Regions from separate parts of the Rhizobium sp. AN5 genome, predicted to be linked through region 2. Evidence: riboswitches for the same ligand, from Rfam matches in the RefSeq annotation. Region 2 holds a riboswitch; the other holds the start of a gene.

Region 1 (6,685 bases), 2.3 Mb from region 2:
GGCAAACCTCGCCTGAACAACTGCTCGGAACCGGCATTCTGGCCTTCACCATCGATCAGGGCGTCGGCATGCAGCCTTATCAGGGCATCGTGCCGCTGGACGGTTCTTCGCTGGAAGAAATCGCCGGGGTTTATTTCCGTCAGTCGGAACAGCTTCCCACCCGCGTGCGCCTCGGTGTTGCCCAGTTCTTCGACCGTGACGGAGAAGGCAAGCCGCGCCATAGCTGGCGTGCAGGCGGCGTGATTGCCCAGTTCCTGCCGCAGGCGCCCGAGCGTTTGCGCATGCGCGATCTCCATGGCGGTGACGGCGACGAGGGCGATTACGAAGGGGCCGAGGACGATGCCTGGACAGAGGCAGTGTCGCTGCTGAATACGGTGGATACCGACGAACTGACCGATCCGCAGGTGCCAGTGGAGCGTCTGCTTTACAGGCTTTTCCACGAGAGCGGCGTGCGCATCTACGATCCGCAGGTCATTTTCGACCGTTGCAGCTGTTCACGGGACAAGATCAAGGGTGTGCTGTCCGGTTTCACCGCCGAAGAGATCAAGGCGAGTGAGGAAGACGGTGCGATTGCCGTGACGTGCGAGTTCTGCTCCACGACCTATCGCTATGATGTCAGCGAGTTTGAAAACGTCTGACGAGGAGAGCCGCGGTTGTGGATCGCGCGGCTTTTCGTCAATTCAGCACCCGCAACAGGCCGGGTGAATCCAGTGAAAAGGCGGGGATGGTAACGTTAAACACTTCGCCTTTGTCCGTTTCCATTTCATAATGGCCGAACATAAGGCCTGACGGCGTATCCAGCGGGCAGCCGGATGAATATTCGTAGCTGTCGCCGGGGTTCAGGTGCGGTTTTTCGCCGACGACACCCGGCCCGTAGACCTCATCCACCTGTCCGTTCTGGTCGGTGATGTGCCAATAGCGGTTGACGAGTGTTATCGGAACATCGGAATTGTTCGAGATCACGACTTTATAGCCCCAGACGTAACGATCGTCATCCGGGTCGGACTGTTCCTCGAGATAATACGGATCGACCGTTACCTCGATATCCCTTGTCAGAGCACGATACATACGCGCCACACCTCGATATTTTCCCTGCTGCCATCATCCTACACTACAGGTTCTGGCTATCGTCAAGAAAATGAATGACTTGACGACCACGTGCATCTTCTGTTGCGCCGTTTTTTCACCGTTAGGGATAACGATAAAGGTAAATATTGGTTGCCCGACGCGGGCTTTCGCCCAGGCGGGATGCGTGCCATGGCCCGACGGGGAAGTCGGGCCATGGCGATATGTCGATTGAATTCTTAAATTGAAACGGCCGCAAGACCCTTAGCCAGATCCTCCAGCAGATCGTCCGTATCTTCGATACCGCAGGAAAGACGCAGGGTCCCGCCGGAAATACCGAGTTCGGCGCGCGCCTCGTCGGTCAGGTTCTTGTGCGTCGTGGTGCCGGGGTGCGTGATGAGGCTCTTGGCATCGCCGAGATTGTTGGAAATCTTCACGATATCAAGCGCGTTCTGTAGTGCGAATGCCGCTTCCTTGCCGCCCTTCAGTTCGAAAGCCACGAGCGTCGAGCCGCCCGACATCTGCCGCGCGATGATGTCTGCCTGCGGATGGTCGGCGCGGCCCGGATAGATCACTTTGGCAACCTTGCCGCTGTCGGCGAGGAAATCGGCGATCTTCGAGGCATTGGCCGTCTGCTGTTTGACACGCAGCGGCAGGGTTTCGATGCCCTTCAGCAGCGTCCAGGCATTGAACGGCGACATGGCTGGGCCGGTGTGGCGGAAATAGTCCTGCAGCTCTTCCTCAATCCACTTCTTGTCGGAAAGGATCACGCCGCCAAGGCAACGGCCCTGACCGTCAATATGCTTCGTCGCCGAATAAACGACGATATGGGCGCCGAGTTCGAGCGGCTTCTGGAAAAGCGGTGTGGCGAAAACATTGTCGACAACCACTTTCGCGCCGATCTGGTTGGCGAGCTTCGCCACGCCGGCAATATCCACCACTTCGAGTGTCGGGTTGGTCGGGCTTTCGAGGAAAAACAGCTTGGTGTTCGGCTGGATCGCCTTTTCCCAATTGTTGAGATCGCGTCCGTCGATCAGCGTGCACTCGATGCCGTATTTGGGTGCAAGCGTTTCCACCACCCAGCGGCAGGAGCCAAAAAGCGCGCGGGCAGCAACGATATGGTCGCCTGCACGCAGCTGGCACATGATGGCGGCTGTCACGGCGGCCATGCCGGAGGCAAGTGCGCGTGCGTCTTCCGCACCTTCCAGCAGGCACATGCGCTTTTCGAACATGTCATTGGTAGGGCTTGCATAGCGGGCATAGATGAAGCCATCCGTTTCGCCCTTGAAGCGCGCTTCGGCGGCTTCGGAGTTTTCGTAAACGAAACCCTGGGTCAGATAGATCGCTTCCGACGTTTCACCATAGGGTGAGCGTAGCGTACCGCCGTGAACGAGCTGGGTTGCCGGGCGCCATTTATTGCTCATGTGATCACCTCAAAACAAAAAAACCGGTCGCAAAAGCAGACCGGTTCCTAGCACCCGGTCTTTTTAGCCACTTGTTTAACGTGGCTGCAAGCCGACCGGCCAAATCACCACGGGATAAGCTTGCCATACTGCCGTTACCGGCTTGCGTCAATGCTTTCCTTTTGGTTTTGTCGCCGTAAAAAGGAATGATGATCATGACCAGAACCACGGGCATTTTGGCGGATGGCGCGATCAGGGCGCTGTTTGCGGGCGGCAAGCTGAAAAGCGAGGCTGATCTCGATGTCGATCAGGTGCAACCCGCGAGCCTCGATCTGCGACTGGGCTCCAAAGCCTATCGCGTGCGCGCCAGTTTCATGCCCGGCCCCGGAACCCGAGTCATCGACAAGCTCAACCGCTTCAGCCTGCACGAGGTCGATCTGAGCGAGGGGGCGGTGCTGGAAACCGGTTGCGTCTACATCGTGCCCTTGATGGAGAGCCTGGAGCTGCCGGCGGATATGTCGGCTTCGGCCAATCCCAAAAGCTCGACGGGGCGTCTTGATATCTTCACCCGCGTCATGACCGACAATGCGCAGGAATTCGACAAGATACCTGCGGGCTATGCCGGCCCGCTCTATCTGGAAATCAGCCCGCGCACCTTCCCCGTCGTCGTGCGTCGCGGCTCGCGCCTCTCGCAAATCCGTTTCCGCATCGGCCACTCGTTGCTCAATGAAGCCGAGCTTCTGAAATTGCACGAGACGGAGATGCTGGTCGCCAGCGAAACCCCTAATGTGACCGGCGGCGGCATCGCGCTTTCCATCGACCTCAAGGGTTTCGGTGAAACAGGGCTGATCGGCTATCGCGGCAAGCATCACACGGCGGTGGTAGATGTAGACAAGAAGGCTCAGCACGATGTTCTCGATTTCTGGGAACCTCTCTACGCCCGCGGCCGTGCCGAACTGATCCTCGATCCGGATGAGTTCTATATTCTCGTTTCGCGTGAAGCCGTGCATGTACCGCCACTTTATGCGGCCGAAATGACGCCCTTCGATCCCTTGGTGGGCGAGTTCCGCGTGCATTATGCGGGCTTCTTCGATCCAGGCTTCGGCCATGCGCAGGCGGGCGGCACGGGCAGTCGCGCCGTTCTCGAAGTGCGCAGCCACGAGGTGCCCTTCATCCTCGAACACGGCCAGATCGTCGGCCGGCTGGTTTACGAGCACATGTTGCAAAAACCTGATGGCCTCTACGGCAGCGGCCTTGGCTCCAACTATCAGGCACAGGGCCTGAAGCTCTCCAAGCATTTCCGCGCGGAGTAATGATCCTGTCGGGTGCTTGACACCCGATAAGAACTATCCGATGTCTTGTGCGCGGCGCGGGTGTAGCTCAATGGTAGAGCAGCAGCTTCCCAAGCTGAATACGAGGGTTCGATTCCCTTCACCCGCTCCATATTTTCAAGGCAATCCAAACAATTTCCTGACCAGCGAAAAGCGCGCATGTCACCGCCATCGCTCCGGCAAAAGTGCGACTATGCGATTTAGCTTGACTGCAATTAAATTACACGTAATAGTTGATCCAGTCGTAACATTATTGGGGGAGTGTTATGAGTCGCAAGCTTCTTTCGGAATTTCTTGGCACTTTCTGGCTCGTGTTCGGAGGTTGCGGCAGTGCGGTTTTTGCCGCTGCTTTCCCTGAACTCGGCATTGGCTTTCTCGGTGTCGCTTTCGCTTTCGGTCTGACTGTATTGACCATGGCCTACGCGGTCGGGGGCATTTCGGGCGGTCATTTTAATCCGGCCGTTTCCGTCGGTCTGTCCGTTGCTGGCAAATTTCCGGCATCGAACCTCGTTCCTTACATAGTGGCGCAGGTTCTGGGGGCGATCGTCGCGGCGGGGGCGCTTTATGTCATCCTTACCGGCAAAGCCGGTGCCGATATAGGCGGTTTTGCTGCAAATGGTTACGGCGAACATTCACCGGGTGGATATTCGCTCGTGTCGGCACTGCTGATCGAAGTCATTTTGACGGCATTTTTCCTGATCGTCATTCTGGGATCGACGCACGGCAGGGTTCCCACTGGGTTTGCGCCGATCGCCATTGGCCTTGCTCTCACACTTATTCATCTGATCTCCATTCCGGTCACCAACACATCCGTCAATCCGGCCCGCTCGACGGGACAGGCGTTGTTTGTTGGTGGATGGGCGCTGCAACAGCTCTGGCTGTTCTGGCTCGCTCCGATCCTCGGCGGCGCAATCGGCGCCGTGGTCTGGAAACTTTTCGGCGAGAAAGACTAAGGCTCAAGGCCCGCTTTCTCCGGCCCGCACAGACATGAATGGGAAGCATTGTTTGCCCGAATGGTCGGGGAAACCTGTGAGGAGGATGACATGGATCTTACTTCGATATTGGCCCAAATTGTCGGCGGTGCGGTTGGTGGTTCGGCCGGCGGAAAAATACTCAAGGATTCCGATCTCGGTGCGCTCGGCAACCTGATTGCCGGCGCTATTGGCGGCATCGGCGGCGGAACCGTGCTCGGATCGCTGCTCGGGACGGCGGGAACTGCAGCAGCCGGCGGCGTGGATATAGGCGCTCTTGCTGGCCAGCTGGTTGGCGGCGGCGTCGGCGGCCTGATTGTCCAGATCATTGTCGGCCTCATCAAGAACAAGCTCGTTACCAAATAGAGCTGCTCGGCCGATCTTTTGCGAAGCGATAGAACCTTGCCGGAGGAGAAGCCTCGTTCGGCAAGGCGTTTTGGTTTATGCCATATCCGCAGTGTCGGCGCTGACGGAACCGGAATTCGTTTGTAGAATCCGGTCGTCAGGCCTTGTTCCTGATGACCGGCATATGCGGCGTCTTGTTCCAGACGAACGGCTTGGTTTTCAATTCCACTACGGCGCGCCATGCGGCGAGTGACAGCATCAGCCAGTAAAGCGGGATCGCCAACCAGCGCCGTCCGACCTGTTGTTTCTCATGAGCTATCATCCTGTTTCTGCCCATCAGTGCGAAGATGGCGTAGCTTCCGAAAATATTCAGCGTATCGATGAAAAACAGAATGCCCTGCCAGGAAAGCAGCATATCCGCGCCGTTTTCCCGGATTGCCATGGCCATGAAGGCGAAGGAAACAAACAGCAAGGGATGGGCCAGGGACGACAGAAGCATACCGCCAATCAGCAGCTGAAAGACGATATAGGCGATCCATCCCATGCGGCGCGCGGTCGCGAAGGGCGAGCGGGTCATGACCAGCCAGCTTTGCAGCCAGCCCTTGTACCAACGCGCGCGCTGGTTCAGCCAGACGGAAAGGGAGGTCGGGGCATCCTCCAGTGTCTGTCGCCGGATGACACCACAGCGATAACCCAGCCTGTGCAGCCGGAGGCCCATATCGGCATCTTCCGTCACATTATAGGGGTCCCATCCTCCCACCCGGCGTAACACGGCGGTGCGGAAATGGTTGGAGGTGCCACCAAGCGGCAGCGGCAACTTGCACGCTGCAAGAACGGGCAAGATGCAGCGGAAAAGACCGGAATATTCCAGTGCGAAACAGGCGCTGAGCCAGGAGGAGTTGGCATTGCTGATAATAAGCGGCGCCTGCACACAGGCCACCTCGTCCGGCTGGTCGCGGAAGGCGGCATAGGCTTCGCGCAGTTGCAGCGGATGCGGCCGGTCCTCGGCGTCGTAGACGGCAACGAAAGTGCCACGCGCGCCGGAAAGCGCATAGGTCAGGGCCTTGGGCTTCGTGCGTGGCATGGATGGCGGCACCCTGACGATCTCGATATGCGGACCGGGATTTATCCGCTGGACAGCCTCTATCGTCGCTGCGTCGTCTGCCTCGCAGACGAGCTTGATATCGAGCCGGGATTTGGGCCAGTCCAGCCGCTCCAGCGCACGAATGAGCTGCTCAACGACCGCCTCTTCGCGATAAAGCGGCACAAGAATGGTGTAGATCGGCAGCTCCCCGTCCTGCTGGAGTGGTATGACGGTTTTCGCATCGTTTCCTTTGGGCGTATGGACGAGTGCAAACAACCTGAAAAGCAAGGTGGAGAGATAAAGCATCGTGAGGGTGACGTGAATATAGACCAGGGCCGCCTGCGTATAAAACAGTAGCGACAGAACGAGCAGGGTAACGAGAATGCCGCTGACAAAACCCTGCTCGCCATGCAGCGTGATCCTTGCGGAATGCTGCGGCGCCGCGTTGAAAAGCTGATGTCGCGTGTCTCGGCAGCGGCGTGCTTC
Region 2 (6,685 bases):
CGCAGCCCTCATCGGCGCCGGCATCGGTGCACTCGCCGGTGGCGCAATTGGCAACTATATGGATGGCCAGGAGGCTGAGCTTCGCGCCCAGCTTCAGGGTACGGGCGTTTCCGTTAGCCGCCGTGGCGACAGCATCGTTCTCAACATGCCGTCGAACATCACCTTCGCGACGGATCAGGATCAGGTCATCCCGCCGTTCTATCAGACGCTGGATTCCGTCGGCATCGTGCTGAACAAGTTCAACCGCACGCTCATCGACATCAACGGCCATACCGACTCCACCGGCAGCCAGCAGCACAACCAGGCGCTTTCCGAGCGTCGTGCGGCGTCTGTTGCAAACTATCTCGGCGCACGCGGCGTCGACCAGCGCCGTATTTCGACACTCGGCTTCGGCCCCTCGCAGCCGATCGCTTCGAACGCAACGCCGGATGGCCGCGCCCAGAACCGTCGCGTCGAAGTGCTGATTTCGCCGCTCAAGGGCTGATTGGCTGAAAAACGGTGAGCCGGGAAACCGGCTCAGCTTTTCCGTTCGGCGATGAATCTGGCGGCCGCGATGAGTATCGCGGCCTTTTCGCCGTAGGGGGCCAGAAGTTCGGAGGCTTCCGCCACCTGTTCCTGAAGCTTGCCGCGCGCCCAGTCTTCACCGCGTAGTGCCACCAGCGTTCCCTTGCCGCGTGCGGCATCCTTGCCGGTTGCCTTGCCCATGGTGGCGGCATCGGCCGTCAGGTCCAGGAGATCGTCGGCAAGCTGGAAGGCAAGGCCGATCTTTTCACCGAAGAGGCGCAGTCTTTGCCTCTCGGAAACATCGCTGCCGGCAATGATCGCGCCTGCTTCACAGGCGAAGCGCAGCAGCGCACCGGTTTTCATAGCCTGCAATGTAATAATGCCGGTCTCATCAGGTGCGTTCTTTTCCGCAGCCAGATCGAGCGCCTGACCGCCCGCCATGCCGCCGATGCCTGCGGCGCGGGCAAGGGAGAGAACGAGAGCCGCCTTGCGGTCTGCCTGAAGAGGATTTTCGTCCGATGCGACAATGTCGAAGGCGAGGGTCAGCAGGCTGTCGCCTGCGAGAATGGCGGTTGCCTCGTCGAATTTGCGGTGCACTGTCGGCTGGCCGCGGCGCAGGTCGTCGTCATCCATCGCTGGCAGATCGTCGTGCACCAGCGAGTAACAATGCAGGCATTCCAGCGCGGCACCGACATGATGGGCTGCTTCGGCATTTCCGCCGAGCAAGGCCGTACTTTCTATGACCAGGAAGGGCCGCAGGCGTTTGCCGCCGTTCAGCACACCATGACGCATGGCGTCGAGCAGGTTTTGCGGGCGCGTAATCTCATCCGCACGCGCCTCTGCGGAAAGCAGGCGACCAAGCAGGGATTCGGTCTGTGCCGCGTTATCGCGCAGCTTCGTTTCGAAATTCGTCATCTGAGCGTCCATGCCGCGCTCTTTGGCATGGCGCGCGGGACCAGGCAACCTTTTCGTGATTCCTGAGGTCAACTGTTTGACCGGACTCGCCTTGAAGGCGGCAATGGAATATGAAAGGCTTCGATTGGTGCGGGGCTTTGACGAATATTGAGCAGTACGCCTGAAAGCGACGCAGATTACGCCGTGCTGGCGGAAGACCGGAGCAGTCCGAAGGTGGATTTTCGCACGTTGGCAAAGCGTATCATCATGACCTTGCTGGCGTTGCTGATCCTGCCCTATCTGCTGATCCCGGTTTATGCCCTGCCTTTCATGCGGCCGGTCTCGACGCTGATGCTTGCCGATCTGGTGACACTGCAGGGTTATGACCGGCGCTGGGTGCCGCTCGAGGATATTTCGCCGCGCCTTGTGCAATCCGTGATGATGTCCGAGGACGGGCAATTCTGTTTCCACGGCGGCGTTGACTGGAACCAGATGCAGTCCGTTGTCAACAATGCGCTCGAGGGGGCCTCCACCCGTGGCGCCAGCACCATTCCCATGCAGACGGCCAAGAACCTGTTCCTCTGGAACGGCCGCTCGTTCTTGCGCAAGGGACTGGAGTTGCCGCTGGCGATTGCTGCCGATTTCGTCTGGTCCAAAAAACGGATGATGGAGATTTATCTCAACGTTGCCGAATGGGGACCCGGCATTTACGGCATCGAGGCCGCAGCACAGCACCATTTCAAGGTACCGGCGGCAAAGCTCAGCTCCCGCCAGGCGGCACTGCTTGCCGTTTCCCTGCCCAATCCCATCGATCGCGTTGCCAGCAAGCCGGGGCGTGGTTTGCAACGGCTTGCCGGCCTTATCGAACGGCGTGCCCGGGCATCGGGCGGCTATGTCGGGTGTGTGCTGGACTGAGCCCAGCGCGCCGCCTCAACCCTTCTTGAAAATATAGTCGGTTTCCTGACGCAGGGTCTCGCCGGGACGCAGGACCGCGTATGGGAAATCGGGATGATTGACGGCATCCGGCCATATCTGCGTTTCCAGACAAAAACCGGCAAAGGGGCCATAATGGCGGCCATCGAGGCCCGGAACGGGAACATTGAGCTTGAAGGCTGAATAGAATTGCACACCGGGCTCGGTGGTGTGAACCTCAAGGGCAATGTCGGAGGCGGGCGAATAGGCGCGGGCAACCTTGCGCTTGGCGCGGCGCTCGGGCGAAAGGCAGAAATTATGGTCGTAGAGCACCTGCTCGCCATCCTCCGTTCGCCGCATCGGCGTCGGGTGGCGCAGGTCGAAGACGGTGCCTTCGACAGAGCGGATTTCGCCTGTCGGGATCTGTTTGTCGTTGGTTGGCAGATAAAAGTCAGCGGCGATGCTGATCTCATGTCCAAGTGCGGTATCAGCACCGTCGAGGTTGAAATAGGAATGCTGGCAGATATTGGCGATGGTCGGTTGGTCGGTCACCGTTTCATAGATCACCGAAAGCACGCCGCCGTCGCGGATCGTATAGGTCGCGGTCACCGTGCAATTGCCGGGATAACCGGCGCGGCCGTCGGGATCGATGATCTGCAGAACCGCATGGCTTTCGCCGTGTTCCATCAGCATCCAGTTACGTTTGCCCATGCCGTCGCTGCCGCCGTGCAGGTGGCTGACGCCTTTTTCGTTCAGTTCCAGCTGGTATTCGTGCCCGTCGATCGAGAATTTTCCGTCACCGATACGGTTGGCGTTGCGGCCGGGTGTGGCGCCGAAATAGGATGAATATTTGTAGTCTTCGAATGTATCGAAGCCGAGAACGAGCGGCGGCTGGTGCCCATCGAGGCGCAGGTCCTGAATGACGGCGCCCCAGGTGATAACCTTGGCCGTCAGCCCGCCCTTCGAGATGGTGACGCGCTCAACCTTTTCGCCGGTTGCCGTGAAACCGAAATTCTCCCGTGCCGCCGCGTCGCTCATTGCGTCATTCTCCCGATATTTTTGAATTGCCGGCGGACGTTGCGTCATTTTCCGGCAATTCGCAATCCCGCAATTTACGCCGCTAGTTTACCGATCGCTTCGAGATCATAAGGCGTCGTCTGATATATCTCGTTGATCCAGTTGCCGAAAAACAGATGGGCATGGCTGCGCCAGCGGTTGAGCGGGGCAAGCTCCGGATCATTGTGCGGAAAATAATCATGCGGCAGCTTGATTGGAACGCCCGAGTTCACGTCGCGGAAATATTCATCCGAAAGCGAGGTTGAATCATATTCGACGTGGTTGAACATATAGAGCCGGTTGCCCTCTTTTTCATGCACCAGACATACGCCCATTTCCTCTGACTCCATCAGGATTTCGAGCTCCGGGTGTTTTTCGATGTCGGCGCGGCGCACTTCCGTCCAGCGTGAGACCGGAACCTGAAAGTCGTCGGAAAAACCGTTGAGATATATCGATGAGGGGCAGAGATTGCGGTGACGATAGACACCGAAAGCCTTTTCCTTCAGTTCGTATTTCGGCACACCATGGAAATGGTAGATGGCGGCCATCGCGCCCCAGCAGACGTTCAGCGTCGAATGGACGTTGGTTTGCGTCCAGTCGAAAATCTTTTGCATCTCGTTCCAGTAGGTCACGTCTTCATAGTCAAGCATCTCGATGGGCGCGCCGGTGATGATGAAACCGTCGAACTTGCGGTGGCGCACTTCCTCCCATGTCTCGTAGAAGGACAGAAGGTGCTCTTCCGGCGTATTCTTGGCACGATGGCCGCCAATGCGTATCAGCGAAAACTCCACCTGCAGCGGCGATGCGCCGACGAGGCGCGCCATCTGCACTTCCGTCTTGATCTTGTTCGGCATGAGATTGAGGAGCCCGATCTGGAGCGGGCGGATATCCTGCCGGATGGCCGCCGTTTCTGTCATGACCCGCACGCCCTCATGAACGAGGGTGTCGAAGGCGGGAAGCGTATCGGGAATCTTGATCGGCATGTCGAACTCTCTTTTCGGATGACGTAAAGAACGTTGCGAAAACAAAAAAACCGGCAACGAAATCGCAGCCGGTCCCAGGAAATTAGCCTTTTCCTCGACCCTTTAGCGACTTCTTTAAAGTGGCTGCAAGCCGGTCGGCAAATCACCACTGAGGCGTTTCATAATCCCGAAGCCGACGAAAATCAATATCGGCTGATTTCATCGGGTTTCTGCCTTTCCATTTTTGACTGAGGTGCGATAAGGCAGGGCATGGATAGAGAACGCTTCACCATTCTGCTTGGCGGCGATGTCACCGTTACCGACCGCCTGAAAGCGGCGGTTGAGGGTAGCCGTGTGATTGCGGCCGATGGCGGCATGCGCCATGCCGCACCGCTTGGGCTCACACCCGAGCTCTGGGTGGGGGATTTCGATTCCACCGACAAGGACCTGCTGGACGCCTGGCCCGATGTGGTGCGACAGCCCTATCCCGCTGCAAAGGCTGTGACCGATGGCGAAATTGCGGTCTCGGAGGCCCTTGCCCGCGGCGCGCGTTCTCTGGTGCTTGCCGGTGCGCTTGGTGGAGCGAGAAGCGACCACGCACTTCAGCACCTTCTTTACGCGGTGGCGCTGACTGAGCGTGGTCTCAACGTTACGCTGACCTCCGGCGAAGAGGAGGCCCGCCCGCTGCTGGCGGGGTCGTTCGACCTTGATCTGCCACCCGGTACGCTGTTTTCCGTTGCCGGGTTTACCGACCTTGTGGGGCTTGATATCGGCAATGTGCGTTATCCTCTCAAGGATTTCCCGCTTGCTTTCGGCTCTTCCCGCACTATTTCCAATGTCGCGAATGGCGGCCCTGTGCATTTCTCGCTGAAAAGCGGAAAAGCCATCGTGCTCGCCCGCCCTTATGATCTGACCGGAGCCTGACGCCTTGGCACCCCCAATTTTGAAACTCGATGACATCAAGCTGACCTTCGGCGTGACCCCGCTGCTCGACGGCGCCAATCTTCAGGTGGAGCCGGGCGACCGCATCTGCCTTGTCGGACGCAACGGTTCGGGCAAGTCGACCCTGATGAAGATCGCCGCCGGTCTGGTCGAGGCGCAGTCGGGCGAGGTTTTCCGTCACCCCTCCGCCACCATCCGTTATCTGGAACAGGCGCCGGATTTTGCCGGTTACGACACCGTGCAGGCCTATGCCGAGGCGGGGCTGGGACCTGGCGACGATCCCTATCGCGTTACCTATATTCTCGAGCATCTGGGCCTGACGGGACAGGAACATCCGGATAGCCTGTCCGGCGGCGAAGCGCGGCGTGCGGCCCTTGCCCGCGTCATGGCGCCTGAACCCGATATTCTGATGCTGGACGAGCCGACCAACCATCTGGACTTGCCCACCATCGAATGGCTTGAAGGCGAGTTGCAGCAGACGCGTAGCGCGCTGGTGCTGATCTCGCACGACAGGCGTTTTCTGGAGAAGGTTTCGACCTCGACCGTGTGGCTGGATCGCGGCCAGTCCCGTCGTCTCAATCGCGGTTTTGCGCATTTCGAGGAATGGCGCGACAAGGTGCTGGAAGAGGAAGAGCTGGAGCAGCACAAGCTCGGCAAGGCCATCGAGCGTGAAGAACACTGGATGCGTTACGGCGTGACCGCGAGACGCAAGCGCAACATGCGCCGTGTGGGCGAGCTTCAGGCAATGCGTGCGGACTATCGCGGCCACAAGGGACCGCAGGGCAGCGTGCAGGCGACGGCTGCGGAGGTGCGGGAATCCGGCAAACTGGTCATCGAGGCAGACGCAATCACCAAGTCTTACGGCGAGCGCGTGATCATCGCGCCGTTTTCGCTGCGGGTGCATCGCGGTGATTGCATCGGTCTCGTCGGGCCGAACGGTGCCGGCAAGACAACGCTTTTGAAGATGCTGACCGGCCAGCTTCAGCCCGATAGCGGCACGGTAAAGCTCGGCACCAATCTGGAAATCGCGACACTTGACCAGAAGCGTGAAGATCTCAATCCAAACGATACGCTCGCTCATTACCTCACCGACGGTCGCGGCGACAATTTGCTGGTCAATGGCGAGTTGAAACATGTGACGGGTTACATGAAGGACTTCCTGTTCCAGCCGGAACAGGCCCGCACGCCCATCCGCAACCTCTCCGGTGGTGAGCGCGCCCGTCTTATTCTTGCGCGCATTCTGGCGCGGCCTACCAACCTGCTGATCCTTGACGAGCCGACCAACGATCTCGATATCGAAACGCTCGATCTGTTGCAGGAAATCGTTGCGGGCTTTTCCGGCACGGTCATTCTCGTCAGCCACGACCGCGATTTCCTCGACCGTACCGTCACCTCCACAATCGCGCCCGCCAATC

The links. Region 2 has a riboswitch for S-adenosylmethionine ahead of metA (homoserine O-acetyltransferase MetA). Riboswitches for the same ligand answer to the same signal wherever they lie in the genome.
Region 1: it holds a riboswitch for S-adenosylmethionine, as region 2 does, so the genes downstream of both, CRP02_RS13235 (O-succinylhomoserine sulfhydrylase) here and metA (homoserine O-acetyltransferase MetA) in region 2, are expected to answer to the same signal.

Annotation. Positions count from the first base shown of each region.
Region 1 covers NZ_OCMJ01000004.1:200,756-207,440, forward strand. Annotated here, with positions in the region: gene CRP02_RS13225 (Hsp33 family molecular chaperone) at 1-638, shown strand, start outside; gene apaG (Co2+/Mg2+ efflux protein ApaG) at 676-1,068, opposite strand; gene CRP02_RS13235 (O-succinylhomoserine sulfhydrylase) at 1,305-2,489, opposite strand; SAM riboswitch at 2,532-2,610, opposite strand; gene CRP02_RS13240 (2'-deoxycytidine 5'-triphosphate deaminase) at 2,684-3,781, shown strand; tRNA gene CRP02_RS13245 (tRNA-Gly) at 3,838-3,911, shown strand; gene aqpZ (aquaporin Z) at 4,066-4,752, shown strand; gene CRP02_RS13255 (hypothetical protein) at 4,843-5,136, shown strand; gene CRP02_RS13260 (glycosyltransferase family 2 protein) at 5,273-6,685, opposite strand, start outside.
Region 2 covers NZ_OCMJ01000004.1:2,511,302-2,517,986, reverse strand. Annotated here, with positions in the region: gene CRP02_RS24990 (OmpA family protein) at 1-484, shown strand, start outside; gene CRP02_RS24985 (polyprenyl synthetase family protein) at 517-1,431, opposite strand; gene mtgA (monofunctional biosynthetic peptidoglycan transglycosylase) at 1,567-2,313, shown strand; gene CRP02_RS24975 (aldose epimerase family protein) at 2,329-3,348, opposite strand; gene metA (homoserine O-acetyltransferase MetA) at 3,423-4,349, opposite strand; SAM riboswitch at 4,432-4,508, opposite strand; gene CRP02_RS24965 (thiamine diphosphokinase) at 4,599-5,252, shown strand; gene CRP02_RS24960 (ABC-F family ATP-binding cassette domain-containing protein) at 5,257-6,685, shown strand, end outside.